Regions from separate parts of the Nocardioides exalbidus genome, predicted to be linked through region 3. Evidence: riboswitches for the same ligand, from Rfam matches in the RefSeq annotation. Region 3 holds a riboswitch; each other region holds the start of a gene.
What was found. A riboswitch is a leader RNA that binds a small molecule or an ion and turns the genes downstream of it on or off. The one in region 3 is predicted to bind cobalamin.

Region 1 (5,852 bases), 2.4 Mb from region 3:
CCGCGCGTCGTGCCAGTCGAGGACCGCGCCGTCGTAGCCGGCCTCGTCGAGACCGGAGGAGCGATCACGGGGCGGGTCGGCGACGGCCACCAGCTCGACGCCGAGCGAGGAGCAGATCGACCGACGCAGTGCGAGGAGCGGGTCGTCCGAGCCCTTGTCGGCGGCGATCACGTAGTCGCACGACTCGATCGCGGACCGCGCCTCGAGCGTCAGCTGCTCGGGGTGGCAGCCGATCCCGACGATGCGGACACGCGACGTCACCGGTCCTCCAGCTCGCCCTCGACGTCGAGGTAGACCTGCTGGAGCGCAGCCATCACGTCGGCGTCCGGCTCGGCCCAGAGGCCGCGGTCGGCGGCCTCGTGCAGCCGCTCGACGATGCCGCGCAGCGCCCACGGGTTCGACGTGCGCAGGAACTGCTGGTTGGTCTCGTCGAGGACGTACTCCTTGGCGAGCGACTCGTACATCCAGTCGTGCACCACGCCCGCGGTCGCGTCGAAGCCGAAGAGGTAGTCGACGGTGGCGGCGAGCTCGAAGGCGCCCTTGTAGCCGTGGCGCTGCATCGCCCCGATCCAGCGCGGGTTGATGACGCGGGCCCGGAAGACGCGGTTCGTCTCCTCCTGCAGCGTCCGGGTCCGCACCGCGTCCGGGGTCGTCGAGTCACCGACGTACGCCTTGGGGTCGCTGCCGGTCAGCGCGCGCACGGTGGCGACCATGCCGCCGTGGTACTGGAAGTAGTCGTCGCTGTCGGCGATGTCGTGCTCGCGGGTGTCGACGTTCTTCGCGGCGACCTTGATGCGCTTGTAGTTGGTGCGCATGTCGTCGGCGGCGGGTGCGCCGTCGAGGTCGCGGCCGTAGGCGAAGCCGCCCCAGGCCGTGTAGACCTCGGCGAGGTCCTGGTCGCTGCGCCAGTTGCCCGACTCGACGACCTGCAGGATGCCGGCCCCGTAGGACCCCGGCTTGGAGCCGAAGATCCGGGTGGTCGAGCGGCGCTCGTCGCCGTGCTCGGCGAGGTCGGCGCGAGTGTGGGCGCGCACGTAGTTCTGGTCGTCCGGCTCGTCGAGCGAGGCGACCAGCTGGACGGCGTCGTCGAGCATCGCGACCACGTGCGGGAAGGCGTCGCGGAAGAAGCCGGAGATCCGCACCGTGACGTCGATGCGCGGACGGCCGAGCTCGTCGAGCGGGATGACGGTGAGGTCGTTGACCCGGCGCGAGGCCGGGTCCCACTCGGGGCGGACGCCCATCAGCGCGAGCACCTCGGCGATGTCGTCGCCGGAGGTCCGCATCGCGCTCGTGCCCCAGACGGACAGGCCGACCGACTCGGGGTAGCCGCCGGTCTCGTCGACGTACTTCGCGACCAGCGACTCGGCCATCGCCATCCCGGTCTGCCAGGCGAGGCGCGACGGGACCGCGCGCGGGTCGACGGTGTAGAAGTTGCGGCCGGTCGGGAGCACGTTGACCAGCCCACGCAGGGGCGAGCCGGACGGGCCGGCGGCGATGAAGCCGCCGTCGAGGGCGTGCACGACCGCGTCCAGCTCGTCGGTGGTGCGGGCGAGGCGGGGCACGACCTGGGTGGCGGCGAACTCCAGCACCCGCTGGACCTCGGGGTCGTCGTGGAGCGTGGCCGCGGCGGCGACGTCCCAGTCGGCGTCGTCCATCGCCTGCACGAGCGCGCGGGCCTTCGCCTCGATCGCGTCGACGGCACTGGTGGCCTCGGCGTTCTCCTTCAGCCCGAGCGCGGCCCGGAGCCCCGGCACCGCCTGCGCCTGCCCGCCGAAGACCTGCGAGGCCCGCATGATCGCGAGGACGAGGTTGACCCGCGCCTCGCCCGCGGGTGCGTCGCCCAGGATGTGCAGGCCGTCGCGGATCTGCGCGTCCTTGATCTCGCAGAGCCAACCGTCGACGTGCATGATGAAGTCGTCGAACGACTCGTCGTCCGGCTGCTCGTCGAGGCCGAGGTCGCGATGCATCTCGGCGGCGTGCATGAGCTGCCAGATCTCGCCGCGGATCGCCGGCAGCTTGGCCGGGTCCATCGCGGCGATGTTGGCGTGCTCGTCGAGGAGCTGCTCGAGCCGGGCGATGTCACCGTAGGACTCCGCGCGGGCCATCGGCGGCACGAGGTGGTCGACGATCGTGGCGTGGGCGCGGCGCTTGGCCTGCGCGCCCTCGCCCGGGTCGTTGACGAGGAACGGGTAGACCATCGGCAGGTTGCCGAGCGCCGCGTCGGTGCCGCAGGAGGCCGACAGCGCGGCGTTCTTGCCGGGCAGCCACTCGAGCGAGCCGTGCTTGCCGAGGTGCACGACGGCGTCGGCCCCGAAACCCCCCTCGGAAACAGCACTGCCCAGCCACCGGTAGGCGCCCATGTAGTGGTGGGTCGGCGCCAGGTCGGGGTCGTGGTAGATCGCGATCGGGTTCTCGCCGAAGCCGCGCGGCGGCTGGATGATGAGCACCACGTTGCCCGCCTGGACGGTCGCGAGCACGAGCTCGCCGGCGTCGTTGGTGAAGAGCGACCCGGTGCCCTCGCCCCAGGCCCCGACCATGTCGGCCTTGAGGTCCTCGGGCAGGTCGGCGGTCCAGTCGGCGTACTGCTGCGGCGTGATCCGCACGTGCGCGTCGGTCAGCTGCGCGTGGGTCAGCCACTCCTCGTCCTGCCCGCCCGCCTCGATGAGCGAGTGGATCAGCGCGTCGCCCTTCTCGGTGTCGGTGGCGTCGCGGCCGAGGATGTCGGTGACGGCGTTGTCGGTGCCGAGGTCGTAGCCCTCGGCGCGCAGCCGCTCGAGCATCCGGATCGCGGAGACCGGGGTGTCGAGGCCGACGGCGTTGCCGATGCGCGCGTGCTTGGTGGGGTACGCCGACAGCACGAGCGCGAGCCGCTTCTCGGCGTTCGGGATGGAGCGCAGGCGGGCCTGCTTGACCGCGATGCCGGCCACCCGCGCGCAGCGCTCGGGGTCGGCGACGTAGTGCGGGAGCCCGTCGGAGTCGACCTCCTTGAAGGAGAACGGCGCGGTGATGATCCGGCCGTCGAACTCGGGGATCGCGATCTGGGTGGCCGAGTCGAGCGGGCTGACGCCGTCGTCCGACTCCTCCCACTCCGCGCGGCTGCTCGTGAGGCAGAGGCCCTGGATGATCGGGATGTCGAGCGCCGACATCCGCGCCACGTCCCACGACTCGTCGTCGCCGCCCGCGCTGGCCCCCGCCGGCGTGCGGCCACCGGCGGCGAGCACGGTGACGATCAGCGCGTCGAGCGTGCCGAAGGCGTCGTACAGCTCATCGGGCGCGGAGCGCAGCGACCCGGCGAAGATCGGGACGCCGACCGCGTGGCCGGTCGCGTCGACCGCGTCGGCGAGCGCGTGGGCGAAGGCGGTGTTGCCGCTCGCCTCGTGGGCGCGGTAGTAGAGCACCCCGACGCGTGCCTTGCCCTCCGCAGCCGTCTCCGCCTGCGGACGGGCGGCGTAGCCCCACTGCGGCAGCACCGCCGGCGGCTCGAAGCCCTCGCCGGTGAGCAGGACGGTGTCGGAGAGGAAGGCGTGGAGCTGGGTGAGGTTCTCCGGGCCGCCCTCGGCGAGGTAGCGGTGGGCCTCGGCCGCGACGCCCATCGGCACCGACGAGAGCTCCATCAGCTCGGCGCTCGGTGCCTGCTCGCCACCGAGGACGACGACGGGCATGCCGGTCGCGGCGACGCGGGTGAAGCCGGAGCAGAGGTCCTGCGGCGAGCCGAGCAGCCGGCCGATGACGAGGTCGCAGCCCTCGATCACCTCGGCCATCGACTGGTGGCCGGGCCGCGCCGGGTTGGCGAGGACGTAGTCGGCGCCGGACGCCCGCGCGCTCAGCAGGTCGGTGTCGGACGTGGACAGGAGTGCGATGCGCACGATTTCCTCCAGGGGGTTCTCGCCCCTCGTTGTCGGATCCCGCGTGGCTCAGTGTCTGGCTCGGCCCACCGGTTGGCGGGCCTGACAGTGGCGGAACCGCCCCGGACTCGCACCGGGTTCCTGGTCCCACGCAGGTGGCTGCCGCGAGCCTACTGCCACACTCGGCCCATGACCGAGCGCACCCGAGGCGACCTCTGCCCGGGCGTCTTCCGTCCGTGGCCGGCGGACGACGGCGCGCTCGTCCGGCTGCGACTCCCCGGCGGCCATCTCTCCCGCTCGACGCTGCTGTCGCTGGTCGCCGTCGCTGAGGAGCACGGCGACGGGCAGGTCCACCTGACCAAGCGGGCCAACCTCCAGCTGCGGGCGCTCCCCTCCTCCGGTCCCGACCTGCTCCCCGAGGTCGTCGAGGCGATCCGGGGCACCGGGCTGCTGCCGCATCCCGCCCACGAGCTGGTGCGGAACGTGATGGCGTCGCCGCTCACCGGCCTGGTCGGCGGCCGCGCCGACCTGCGCCCGGTCGTGGCCGAGCTCGACGCGCGCATCTGCGCGACGCCGTCCCTCGCGTCCCTGCCCGGTCGCTTCCTCTTCGTCCTCGACGACGGCCGCGGCGACCTCGCCGCGCGGTCGACCGACCTCGGCCTGGTCGCCCTCTCCCCGTCCGAGGTCCAGCTGCGGATCGGGTCGTCGGCGTGGGGCCCGGTCGTCCCTGTCTCCGAGGCGGCCGCCCGGCTCAACGGCCTGGCCCGCGCCTTCCAGCAGGTCCGCGGCCGCGGCGACGACGCCGCCTGGCACGTCGACGAGCTCCCGGTCGCGCTTCCCTCCCAGGACCCCGACCCCCGCGCCCTCGTCTCCTCCGCACCCCCGCCCCCCGGCGAGGTCGTGCAAGGAGTCGTGCACGTCCCCATCGACGGTGGCGTGCTCGACCGAAAACTTTCGCTCACGCTCCCGGAGGAGCTGGTCGTGACCCCGTGGAAGTCCCTGATCGGACTCACGCCACGCAGATGACCCCGCGGTTCCCCTCCTGGTCGGCGATCACCGTCAACCCGGGGGCCTGCGAGTCGTCCACGATGGTGCCGCCGGCAGCGAGGGCGGCGGCCACCCGACCGTCGCGCGCCTCCGCGGCGACGTACACCTCGACGTGGAACCGCTGGCCGGGCGCCGCGTCCTCGTCGAGGTCGTCGAACCACAGGTTCGGCACGCGCACCGAGGCGTCGCGCACCTCGTCGCCCGGAGTCCGTCGTCCCTGCGAGGCGAGGTCGCCGGTGAGCAGGGCGGCCCAGACCGGCGCGACGTCCCCCGACGCGTCGACGTCGAGCCCGAGCTCGAGCTCGGCGACGGCGGCGGGATCCGCGGTGAGCCCGAGGTCGGAGGCGATCGCCTCGATGCGGCGGGCGAGGTCGAGGTCCTGCTGCGTCGGCCACTCGACGACGTACTCCGTGCCGTCGTCGTCGCGGTAGATCGCATCGGCGGTGACCAGCTCCAGGTCGACGTGGCCGTTCCCGAGCACGGCGCGCGGGTGGTGCCCGACCGACTCACCGGCCTCGGAGATCGCGGAGACGAGGCGTACGGCTTCCGCGAAGGACCCGACGAGGTAGCGGGCGTGCAGCCCCTGGGCCAGCTTGCGCCAGTCGGTCAGCCCGGCCTGGGCGATCTGCTCACTCGGGATCATGTCCATGTCGCGACGATAGACCGCTGGACGTGTCCCCACCCGGAGGAAGGTTGGACAGACGTTTGACGTCGTCTAACGTGGACGTCGTCTTCGAAAGGCCTCACCACTTCCGGGTGGTGCATCCACCCGAGCAGGGTGATCGAAGACTGCGGCCTGGCCCCGGAAAGTGGCCAGGCCGCACCCAACCCTTCGACCGTACGCTGCTGCATGCCTGCACACCAGCGTGCGCCGCCGGACTTCGCGGCCAGCTGTCCACCGTGCGTCCCGGACACCCGGGGACCGTAGCCCGCCGGCTGCCCTAGGCTGCCCCCGTCACG
Region 2 (5,852 bases), 2.3 Mb from region 3:
TGGCCCATCTCCGTGACGAGGTTCGCGGCCTCGACGAGGCGCGGGTCGGCGTGGCGGCCGGTGATCACGACGTGCTGGCGGCCGGGCCTGTCGACGAGCGTGGCGACGACGTCGTCGACGTCGACCCAGCCCCACTTCATCGGATAGGTGAACTCGTCGAGGACGTAGAGGTCGTGGCGCTCCTCGGCGAGCGCGCGCTTGATCTCCTGCCAGCCCTCGGCGGCGTCGGCGGCGTGGTCCTCGTCGGTGCCGGCCTTGCGCGACCACGACCAGCCCGAGCCCATCTTGTGCCAGGTGACGGGCCCACCCTCGCCGGTCTCCTCGTGCAGCTCGCCGAGGCGCTCGAGCACGGTCTGCTCGCCGATGCGCCACTTGGCGGACTTCACGAACTGGAAGACCCCGATGCTGAAGCCCTGGTTCCACCCGCGCATCGCGAGGCCGAAGGCGGCCGTCGACTTCCCCTTGCCGGGGCCGGTGTGGACCATGATCAGCGGCCGGTTGCGGCGCTCGCGCGTGGTCAGGCCGTCGTCGGGGACGGTGGTCGGCACTCCCTTGGGCATCAGGCGCTCCAGCCGTCGATGTGGATGGCCTCGTCGAGCGAACGGCCCTTGCGCCAGTCGTGCCGGACCAGGTCGGGCACCTCCTGCAGCCGCGTGACCGGGCCGAGGCAGAGCCACGCGACCGGGCGTACGCCGTCGGGCAGGCCGACGAGGTCGGCGAGGAACTCCTCGCGGTAGAACGACACCCACCCCACGCCGAGGCCCTCGGCGGTGGCGGCGAGCCAGAGGTTCTGGATGGCCAGGCAGGTGGAGTAGAGGCCGGCGTCGGCGATCGCGTGCCGGCCGAGCACGTGCTGCCCGCCGCGTCCGGGGGAGTACGTCACCACGACGCCGAGCCCGGACTCGCGGATCCCCTCGACCTTGATCTTCTCGAAGGTCGCGCGTCGCTCGCCGTCGAGCTGGTCGGCGAAGACCTTGCGCTCGGTCTCGACGTGCTCGGCGAACTCGTTGCGCGTGGTCTCGTCCTTCACCAGCACGAAGTCCCAGGGCTGGGAGTGCCCGACGGACGGCGCCTGGTGAGCCGCTCCGAGGACCCGCAGCAGGGTCGCGTCGTCCAAGGCCCCGCCGCTGAACTCGGCTCGGACGTCGCGCCGGCGGGCGATGACGTCGTACAGATCCGTGCTCACGCCGCGCGCGCCATGGACGTGAGGGCCTGCGCGCTGACCTCGGCGAGCGGGAGGTGCGTGGCCTGCATCCGTGCGGCCAGCTGACCGGCGAGGCCCATCCGCATCGGACCCTGCTCGCAGTCGACGACGACTGAGCTGGTGTGCTGCTCGGCGATCCAGGCGGCTGCCTGTCGGCTGCGGGCCACGGCGTCGGCGCCGTGGGTGGCGCGGCCGTCGGTGATCACGATGAGGAGCGGGCGGCGGCGCGGGTCCCGGACCCTCTCCACCCGCAGCACCTCGGCCGCGGTGAGCAGCCCCTCGGCGAGCGGCGTACGCCCTCCGGCCGGCAGGTCGGCGAGCCGCTTGGCCGCGATGTCGACCGAGTGGGTCGGCGGCAGCGCGATCTCTGCACCATCGGCGCGGAAGGTGACCAGCCCGACCTTGTCGCGGCGCTGGTAGGCGTCGAGCAGCAGGCTGAGGATCGCGGTCTTCACCTGCTCCATCCGCTTCTTCGCAGCCATGCTGCCGCTCGCGTCGACGCAGAAGAGGACGAGGTTGGCCTCGCGTCCCTCCCGTCGAGCGGTCCTCAGATCACCGTCCTGGAAGAGGATCCGGCCGCCCTGGCGCCCTCGTGCCTGCTGGTGAGGAGCCGCTGCCCGGATCGTCTCGATCAGGTGCAGCCCGCCGTTGCCGGTCGGGTCGGCGCCGATCCGCCGTCCGTTGCTCGTCAGCGCGCGGCTCCGCTTGCCCGACTCCCCGGCGCCGGTCCCGTGCACCTCGAACCGCTTCACCTTGTAGGGGTCCGCCGCCCCGATGACCGACGTCTGACCCGCGCCACTCGGCCGTGAGTCTCCCGGAGACTCAACGTCGGTCGGCTCGTCGGACGTCATGGAATCGCTCGGTTCGGACCGGGGATTCTCATGACGTCCGCTGTCGTCGGTGTCGCTCTCGTCCGGCTGGTCGGGCGTCATCGACTCCGGTTGCTCGGACGATCCGTCGTCATGACCTTCCGGGTCGGGCTCCGGCGGAAGCGGCGGCTCCGGGTCCGGCTCCTCGTCCCCGAGGATCTGGTCGAGCAGCTCCTCGTCGAGCCCGGGAGCGTCGAACGGATTCCGCCGCCGCCGGTGAGGCAGCGCCAGCAGCGCCGCCTGCCGGATGTCGGCCCGGGTGACGTGGGTCCGCCCGTTCCAGGCGGCGTGCGCGATCGCGGTCCGGGTCGTGACGATGTCCGCGCGCATCCCGTCGACCTTGAAGGCGGCGCACACCTCGGCCACCTTGGTCAGCACCGCGTCGGTCAGCTCGACCTCGGGGAGCAGCTTGCGGGCGGCGGCGATCCGGTCGGTCAGCGCGCGCTCGGCGTCGGCGTACGACTCGACGAAGGCATCGGGGTCGGCGTCGAAGGCGAGCCGACGTCGTACGACCTCGGCGCGCAGCTGCGGGTCGCGCGGTGCGGCGATCTCGACGGTGAGGCCGAAGCGGTCGAGGAGCTGGGGGCGGAGCTCGCCCTCCTCGGGGTTCATGGTGCCGACGAGCACGAAGCGGGCGGCGTGGGCGACCGAGACGCCGTCGCGCTCGACGGTGGAGCGGCCCATCGCGGCGGCGTCGAGCAGCAGGTCGACGAGGTGGTCGTGGAGGAGGTTGACCTCGTCGACGTAGAGGATGCCGCGGTGCGCGCGGGCGAGGAGGCCGGGCTCGTACTCGGCGACGCCGTCGGCCAGCACCTTCGAGAGGTGGAGCGAGCCGAGCACGCGGTCCTCGGTGGCGCCGACGGGCAGCTCGACGAGGCGTACGGGCCGGGTCTCGGTCTCAGCGTCGCTTCCCCAGGCCCCGTCGGGCGACGTCTCGCCGGGAGCGGAGGAGAAGCGGTCGCCGGCGACCACCTCGATGGGCGGCAGCACGGTGGCGAGGGCGCGGACGGTCGTGGACTTGGCCGTGCCCTTCTCGCCGCGCACGAGCACGCCGCCGACCTCGGGGGAGATCGTGGTGAGGAGGAGGGCGAGCGTCATGTCGTCGCTGCCGACGACTGCGCAGAGGGGGTACTGCTGTGGCATGGGGGCTCCCGCTCTCGTTGCCAGGTTGGAACTGGTCAGCGGGAGGCCGGTCTTCGGACTTCCCGGATCGCCCTGTTGGACGTCTCGAGTCACCGCAGCGGGCCCTGTGCCGGACTTTCACCGGCTTCCCAGATTCTCCCCAAGCTTCGGGGCACCTCTCGCCTTGTCCGCGTCACGATAGCGTCTGCGGCCATGTCGTCCACTGCAGTGCCGTTCAGTGATGGGCCCAGCGAGATCGTGGTCGTCGGGATCGGCGCCGACGGCTGGTCCTCGCTCTCTCCGTCCTCGCAGGCGCTGGTGCTCGAGGCGTCGGTGCTCTGGGGCGGGTCGCGTCACCTCTCCCTGGTGCCCACTGTTGACGGTCAGGTGCGGGTGCCGTGGCCCTCTCCGCTGGCGGCCTCCCTGCCTGCGCTGCTCGCTGAGTACGCCGGGCGCCCGGTCGTCGCGCTCGCCTCCGGGGACCCGCTGGTGTCGGGCATCGCAACCACGCTCTTGGAGCACGGCGCCCCGGTGCGGGTGGTGCCTGCTGTCTCGTCGGTCGCGTTGGCGCGGGCGCGGATGGGGTGGTCCTCCGAGTCCTGCGAGGTCGTCTCGCTTGTCGGTCGTCCCTTGGAACGTCTGGTGCTAGCCCTGGCACCGGGTCGTCGGATCCTGGTGCTGTCGTCGGACGCCTCGACGCCGGCTGCGCTGGCTTCGCTGCTGACCACGTCGGGCTGGGGTGCGTCTTCTTTCACGGTGCTCGGGGACCTCGGCTCGCTGTCCGAAAGTTTTCAGTCAGGCGTCGCCTCCTCCTGGTCCGCGCAGTCACCGGCGCTGAACGTCATCGCCATCGAGGTCTCCGGCAACGGTCTGGCCTCCTGGGCCCCCGGCCTTCCCGACTCGGCCTTCGAGAACGACGGCCAGCTCACCAAGCGTGACCTCCGCGCCTCGGCCCTCGCCCGCCTCATGCCCGCCCCCGGCCAGCTCCTCTGGGACGTCGGCGCGGGTGCCGGCTCGGTCGGCATCGAGTGGATGCGCACCCACCCGTCTTGTCGGACCATTGCCATCGAGTCCGACCCCGAGCGCGCGGCGCGCATCGGACGCAACGCTCACGCTTTGGGCGTCCCCGACCTCCAGGTCGTCGAAGGCCGCGCCCCCTCAGCCCTCACCGGGCTCGAAGCGCCGGACGCCATCTTCATCGGAGGCGGCGCCACCCGCGAAGGCGTACTCGACGCCTGCCTCGCCGCCCTCAAACCCGGCGGCCGCCTCGTCGTCCACGGCGTGACCCTCGAGACCGAGGTGTTGTTGGCGAAGGCGTACGCCGACCATGGCGGGGAGCTCATCCGGATCGGCGTCGAGAACGCAGCACCAGTCGGCACCTTCACGGGCTGGACACCCGCTCGCGGAGTCACTCAGTGGGCCCTGCGGCAGGCACTTGCCTGAAGCACGACACGTGCTGCACTCCGCCTCTGTGACGCGTCCGGAGCGCTGCCGAGCAACCATGGGCGATCGGCTCAACGCCGCAGTGTCAGCACGACGCTCACGGCGGCGTAGTAGACCACGTACAGCAGCGACAAGGCGGTGACGACGACGCTCGGATCGGGGAACTGCACCAGCATCACGGCGTAGGTCACCAGCCACGACCCCGCCAGGACGAGGTTGAGGCCGCGGGCGGTGGCTGTGCGGGAGGGGTAGACGTACTTGATGGGTACGAAGACCAGCACCACGCAGGTCAGGAGCAGAGCTGCCGTCGCTCCAGGGGAGACGCCCAGCACGATCACGTAGAAGGCCAGGACATTCCAGTAGCTCGGGAATCCCAGGAAGAAGTGGTCGTCGGTCTTGGCGTCGGTGCGGCAGAACTGGTAGCTGGACGCCAGGAGCGGCAGCACGGCGAGCAAGGTACCGAGCCGCCCTTCGGGCAGGTGGCCGCCGTACCAGAGCAGGAAGATGGGCACGAAGCAGTAGGTGATGTAGTCGCCGATGTCGTCGAGCCGCGCTCCGTCGAAGGCCGGAATGACCTCCTTGACGCGGAGCCGGCGAGCCAGCATGCCGTCGGTGCCGTCGATCAGCAGGGCGAGGAACAGCCACCACAACGCCGCGATCTCCTCGCCGCCGACGGCGGCCGTCAGGGCGAGGAACGCGATCGCGGTGCCGCTGGCGGTGTAGGTGTGCAGGGCCCAGCCCGCGGCGCGAAGGCGCGGCGAGTCCTTGGCGACGTACGGCGCGGTCATGTAGGTGGCTACCTCTCGGTCACGCCCGGAGGGCGTCTCAGCACGGACCGGATGCCCGCCGCTCGAGCGCCCGTTGTTGTCGGCAACGCCAAGCATGCTGGATCAGGCTCAGCGCCACGAACAGAACACGGGACAGGACGGAGACGAAGGACGATGAGCGCCGGGGTGCCACACTTACCACGCCATGCCGCCCGTCCCGTCAGTGCCGAACTCTCGAGTGGGATCGCCCGCGCGTGAGGGACAGGTCACCGGCGCGGCGCGTTGGCGGTCGATCCTCGTCCAGCTCGTGGTCTTCGCGTGCGTGGGCGCTGCGTTCAACGTGCTGTACGGACTGCTCTACGTCGTCCTCCGGGAGCAGCTCACCGCGCAGCCGGCGAACGCTCTCGCGCTCGTGCTCTCGACCATCGCTGGAACGTTCGGGCATCG
Region 3 (5,852 bases):
TGCCGGGTATGAGCTATCACGGCCCATCCGCCGAGGATGTTGCGAGGCTGCGGGAACTAGCAAAGGCCTTGGCCGATCTCAATCCCAGCATTCATGTCGACGAGGAAGATGCGATCCTGAACGTTCCGTTCGATGCCTCATGCACGGTTGACGCGAACGCGTACGCCGGGAACTTCAACCTCGGTACGTCGTTCGAATTCGAGGACGGAGGGGGAACCAACGACATCTTCGAGTCCATCCCCACGTCCGAGGTCGCCAAGACGGCCGAATGGATCCGCGCCACCCTTCTCGAGATGCCCCAGTTGAAGATCGAGGCGGCCGAGGACTACGCAGAACTGGCTTAGAGACGGTGCGGTCAGGGTGAGCGCAGCGTGCTCCGCACCGCACTCGGTTGCCGGCGTGCTCACCGATCTCGCGACCTTTGGTAGAGCCCAACTAGCGACCTGATGGGCGTCGCCCCGGTGGTGAGTTCCCCGAAACTTCCCCGGACCAGGCACCTATCAAGCACCTACTGGACGCCTACCTCGCAGGAGCGTAGCGTCGACACACCCCTTCTGACCTGAGCAAACGAAGCCCGCGGACAGGTGACCGACCATGACTCTAGCTCTACTACGACATCTGAGTGTCACGAGGTCTCTGACCTGTTGAAACGCCGCCGGGCGACCCATCGGTCGTCCGGCGGCGTTTCTGTGGCGTCAGCCGATCCAGTCGTTGCCCGGCAGCTCGGCGAGCTGGGTGATGTCGAGCGTGGGCTCGATGCCGGACTCCGGCGCCAGGCCGAAGTGCTCCACTGCGCGGCGGACCCACTCGGCGGCGTCGATGTTGAGCGGGCCGGAGACCCACATGGCGTACGGCAGGTTCACGAACCTCTTCTCCTTCACCGCAGCGAGGTCGCGCGAGGCCGGGTTGGCCTCCAGGACTGCGACCTTCTCCTCGTAGGACTGCCCCGGGTAGTCGACGAAGAAGATGATGTCGGGGTCGGAGGCGGCCAGCCGCTCCCAGCCGACCTCAGTCCAGGTGTCCTCGACGTCTGCCGTGGCGCTCGTGACCTGTGCCGAGTCGAAGATGGCCTGCGGTCCGCCGAAAGAGCCAGAGGTGAAGATGGTGTCGGTGCCGGAGTCGAAGAGGAACACGGTGGTCTCGTCGTCGCCCTTCGGCGCCTCCTCCAGGGCGGCTCGGCGCTGGCCGATGTCGTCGATGACGGCCTGTGCGGTGTTGGGGTGACCGGTGAGCTCGCCGATGTTGGCGAGGTCGGTGGTGAGGGCCGTCCAGGCGTCCATGGTCCCGCGGGCACCGTCGTCCTGCAGGCAGGTCTCGCTCAGGAGGTAGGGAGTGATGTCGCGCTCGGCGACCATCTCCGGCATCAGGTTGCGGGCCTCGCTGAACCCGTAGTTGTAGCCGGCGAAGAACACCTGCGGGTCGACCGCGAGCACGTTCTCGAGGGTGGGGAACTCGTCGCCGACGACGGTGAGCTCGTCCACCCGATCGTCGGGGTAGGCCAGCTCGAGGAGCGCCTGGTCGCGGGCCATGCCGGTCACGGCGACCAGCTCGTCGCGGGCTCCAGCGGCGAGCGCGATGGAGATGATGCCGCCGTCGTAGGCGTACATCTCGGTGACCGGCCCGTCGACCGTGAGGTCCTCGCCGCAGTTCTGCACCGTGATGGGACCGCCGTCCGCGTTGGCTCCACCCGTGGTGTTGCTGTCGGAGCCGCACGCGCTGAGCAGAGTGGCTGCGAGGGTGATGACCGCAGCGGTCGCGAGGCGCGTACTCCGGTGGGTGCGGAGGGTCGGGTTCATGGGGTGTCCTCTCGGAGGTGGGGTTCGGGCAGGTGGTGGATGAGCAGGTGCGACTGTTCGAGGTGGGGGTGGGCGACCTGGACCGAGCCGACGGCGAACTGCTCCTCGATGCGCGCCGCGCCCAGCACGTCGCTCGGACGGCCGACGGCGACGAGGGTCGCCGGGGACGTCGCACGGTCGCGGCCCTCCGGCCAGCCGACGACGGCCACCTGGTCGAATGAGCGCAGCGCGAGATCGAGGTCGTGGATGGTGACGACCAGGGTCTGTGCCTCGCGGGCGACGGTGTGCAGCAGGCGCTGCTGCCAGGCCACGTCGAGGTGGTTGGTCGGTTCGTCCAGCAGCATCAGCGGGCACTGCTGGGCGAGACCACGGGCCAGCACGGCGCGGCGCTTCTCACCGCCCGAGAGCTGGTCGCACGGGTCGTCGATCCGGTCGGCGAGGCCGACTGCCTCGAGCGAAGCCACCACGATGGCCCGTTCGTCGCTGCCACCGCGCGACCACGGGCGGGTGCGGGGGACGCGGCCGAGCGCAACCATCTCCCCGACGAGGAGCTCGGCGGAGACGAGCTCTTCCTGGGGGACGAAGGCGAGCCGTCGGGCGCGGTCGCGGGCGCTGGTGCGGTGCAGGTCGCGGAGCTCGCCCGACTCGTCGGCGAGGTAGGCCGTGCCCTCGCTCGGGCACAGTGCTCCGGCCAGCACCCGCAGCAGGGTCGACTTGCCGGCACCGTTGACACCCACCACCCCGAGCCGTGCCCCGACAGGCACCTCGAGGTCGACGTCACGCAGGACCTCGCGGTCGCCGAGCCGGGCCGACACGCCGCTCAGCCTGAGCGCGAGGCGACTCACCTCTCACCGCCGTACGTGTAGGTGCCGCGCCCCATCAGGAGCAGGAAGAGCGGGGCGCCGACGACGCCGGTCACGACCCCGAGGGGGATCTCCTGCGGGCGGACAGCGAGCCGCGCCAGCACGTCGACCCACAGCAGGAACACTCCCCCGCCCAGTGCTGCGACCGGGATGACGACCCTGTGCCGCGCGCCCACGACCAGGCGGGCGGCGTGCGGGACGATCAGGCCGACGAAGCCGATGCCGCCGCTGACCGCGACCAGCACGCCGACGAGCACGGCGAGCCCGACGAACAGCGTCGTGCGCAGGGCGGCGACGTTCACCCCGAGTGCGGCAGCGGTCTCCGGGCCCGCCGCCAGTGCGTCGAGCCATCGGTGCATCGACATCATCGCCGCGGACAGGAGCAGCACGAGGACGGCCGGGACCCACAGCTTCTCCCAGGTCGCGCCTCCGACGCTGCCGAGCATCCAGAACAGCACCGAGTTCGCGGCGCGTGCGTCGTCGGCCATGAAGACCAGGAACGAGGCGATCGCCGACAGGCCCGAGGACAGCACGACACCGGTGAGCACCAGTCGCAACGGCGTGAGGCCGCCCTGGGCGGTCGCGACGAGGTAGACCAGCAGGGCCGAGCCGACCGCACCGAGCAGCGCGCCGGTCGAGACCGCGTAGATCCCGAAGCCACCGAGGACACCCGTCGTGATCGCGGCCGTCGCACCGACCGAGGCGCCGGAGCTGATGCCGAGCAGGTAGGGGTCCGCCAGCGGGTTGCGGACCAGCGTCTGCATGCCTGCGCCCGCGACCGCGAGCCCGGCGCCGACGACCAGCGCCATCAGGGCGCGCGGCACGCGCAGCTCCCAGACGATGATGTCCCAGCGGCCGGGCTGCTCGCCGGTGAAGCGGTCGTTGACCGTCGAGACGACCTCGGCGACCGGGATCCGCTCGGACCCGAAGGCCAACGACATCACGGCACTCGCGGCCCACGCGAGGGCAAGGACCACGACCAGCGGCCAGAACGGCAGGCGCCTCCTGGACCTCGACGATCTGCCGGGTCGGTGCGTCACGGTCGCACCCGCGTCCGGGGCAGGGGGTGCGCGGGCAGGAGGGATGACGGGTCCACTGCGGGCCTCTCGGGTCTCGAACCCCGATCGCGAGGGCCCAGGTGACGGACACGTGAGCCGACAGGTTTTCGGACTCGGGAATCAACCAGTGACGCTGCCTTCCCAGGATCTCTCCCAGTGGCGTGTAGCGCCGCTGTCTCCCTCACCGCTGCGCGCCAGTCCCGGATTCACACCGGAGTTCCCTGGCATCCCAGAGGATGCGTTCGACTCGGCCCGAACGCTAGCACTGCCGGTCGTCACGATCAGCCGGGAGCACCACCTTGTTGCGAATTGTTTGCAACAACCCGAGGATGCGCGCGTGACACCTCGCCTCGACCCGGCCTTCGTACGGCTCTGGGTCGCCACCACCGCCTCCGGCGTCGCCACCTGGTCGATGCCGTTCGTCCTCGGCCTGGCGCTGGTCGACACCACTCTGACGGCGAGTCAGCTCGGCGGGCTCCTGGCGGTTCGCACGGTCGGGTTCCTCGTGGTCATGCCAGTCGCGGGAGTGCTGGCCGACCGCTACCCGCGCCGCTCGGTCGTCGGAGTCGCAGCAGCGGGTGCGGCGCTGTCCTCAGCCCTCCTCGCCCTCGCCGTGCACTCCTCGCTCACCGTGCTCGGCCTCGCAGCAGCGGCAGCCGTGGGCGTCGGGCAGGGCGCGTGCCGACCGGCCTTCCAGGCACTGGTGCCCTCGTCCCACCCGAACGACGGCAGGGCGCCAACGCAGCGATCAGCATCGCCGTGCGGGTCAGCGTGCTTGCTGGACCGGCGATCACCGGACTCGCCTCCACAGTCCTCGATCCCCCTGCGCTGCTGCTGGGGACAGCAGGGATCTGGCTGCTGGCAGCCGGCGTCACACCCTCCGGCTCCCCGTCGACCCGTCGCGCCAGCAGGCCCCCTGGGTCGGAGCGCAGCAGCTTTGCGGCGGACTTCGCCGAAGGCCTGGAGGAAGCCCATCGTCACCCGTGGTTCCTGGGTGGCCTCGGAGCCCTCGCCACCGTGATCCTGACCGGCTACTCCGTCACCGCGGTCGCCGTCCCCCTGGTGGCTCGCGACAGTGGGGACGGGACGGCCCTGGTTGCTGCGGTCGCCACGGCGTACGCCCTCGGCGCCCTGGGCGGCGCATTCGTGGTCGCGTGGTGGCGCCCGACCAACCAGGGGTGGGTGGCCCTCTCGGGCCTGGCGGCATACGCGCTCGCGCCGCTGGCGCTCGCCCTCGACCTCGGGGCGGCATGGGTCGTGGCCGCCTACGTCGTGTGCGGCGTCGGGATCGAGGTCTTCAACGTGCCGTGGTTCACGGCGACCCAGCGCGAGGTCGACCCGGCGAGGCTCTCCCGCGTGTCGTCCCTCGACTTCCTCGTCTCCTACGGGCTCGCGCCGTTGGGGCTCGCGCTGATGGCGCCCGCGATCGAGGCGTTCGGGGTCCGCCCCGTGCTGCTCGTGGCGGCTGCGGCGTGCTTGCTCGCGCCGGTGGCGGCCGGTCTCGTCCCGACGAGTCGACGATTCGCCCGCGCCTGAGGCCACGGCCGGCCGGGACCTACAGGCGCTCGCCTGCCTCGACCCGGGCCTCGATCGTGTTGCCGGCCGGGGCGAGGGGGCAGCGCCACCGGTCGTCGTAGCGGCAGGACGGGTGGTAGGCGAAGTTGAGGTCGACGACCAGGTGCTCGTCGTCCCCGCCGAGCCAGGCTCCCTTGGCGGTGTCGAGCAGGTAGCGCCCGGCGCCGTAGCTGCCGTCGCCGGCGGTGCCGTCGCGCAACGGCACGAAGATCCCGCCGCCGTACTGGTGCAGCCACCACACGTCGAGGCTGCCGCCCACCGGCTCGGGCAGCCGGACGAGGCCGATCCGACGCAGCGTCACCGAGCCGTCGTCGCCGCCGTCGACGTCACGGTCATCGGCCTCGGCCGGCTCGATCCCGAGGGTGAAGCGCAGCGCCGGGTCGTACGGCCAGTAGTCCACGCCGCGCTCCCGGAGCTCGGGGACGCCTGCGCTCGGGCTCTGCGGATGCGTGGCGAACAGGTCGGCCCGTCCCTCCCGCCAGAGGCGGTGACCCTCGGCGGGGTCGTCGAGGGACCGGACCGCCTCGTAGAGCGTGGAGACGCGGGCGCGCCAGTCGGCG

Region 1: it holds a riboswitch for cobalamin, as region 3 does, so the genes downstream of both, cobN (cobaltochelatase subunit CobN) here and BLV76_RS16440 (FecCD family ABC transporter permease) in region 3, are expected to answer to the same signal.
Region 2: it holds a riboswitch for cobalamin, as region 3 does, so the genes downstream of both, BLV76_RS05185 (magnesium chelatase subunit D family protein) here and BLV76_RS16440 (FecCD family ABC transporter permease) in region 3, are expected to answer to the same signal.

What each region holds. Positions count from the first base shown of each region.
Region 1 covers NZ_FNRT01000002.1:981,324-987,175, forward strand. Annotated here, with positions in the region: gene cobF (precorrin-6A synthase (deacetylating)) at 1-261, opposite strand, end outside; gene cobN (cobaltochelatase subunit CobN) at 258-3,866, opposite strand; cobalamin riboswitch at 3,895-4,041, opposite strand; gene BLV76_RS05120 (hypothetical protein) at 4,035-4,871, shown strand; gene BLV76_RS05125 (4a-hydroxytetrahydrobiopterin dehydratase) at 4,855-5,541, opposite strand.
Region 2 covers NZ_FNRT01000002.1:997,887-1,003,738, reverse strand. Annotated here, with positions in the region: gene cobO (cob(I)yrinic acid a,c-diamide adenosyltransferase) at 1-560, opposite strand, end outside; gene bluB (5,6-dimethylbenzimidazole synthase) at 560-1,186, opposite strand; gene BLV76_RS05185 (magnesium chelatase subunit D family protein) at 1,183-3,216, opposite strand; cobalamin riboswitch at 3,244-3,390, opposite strand; gene cbiE (precorrin-6y C5,15-methyltransferase (decarboxylating) subunit CbiE) at 3,409-4,638, shown strand; gene BLV76_RS05175 (CDP-alcohol phosphatidyltransferase family protein) at 4,710-5,426, opposite strand; gene BLV76_RS05170 (GtrA family protein) at 5,728-5,852, shown strand, end outside.
Region 3 covers NZ_FNRT01000002.1:3,339,769-3,345,620, reverse strand. Annotated here, with positions in the region: gene BLV76_RS16455 (hypothetical protein) at 9-344, shown strand; gene BLV76_RS16450 (ABC transporter substrate-binding protein) at 696-1,796, opposite strand; gene BLV76_RS16445 (ABC transporter ATP-binding protein) at 1,793-2,611, opposite strand; gene BLV76_RS16440 (FecCD family ABC transporter permease) at 2,638-3,600, opposite strand; cobalamin riboswitch at 3,799-3,979, opposite strand; partial or broken gene BLV76_RS16435 (MFS transporter) at 4,130-5,253, shown strand; gene BLV76_RS16430 (DUF1684 domain-containing protein) at 5,273-5,852, opposite strand, start outside.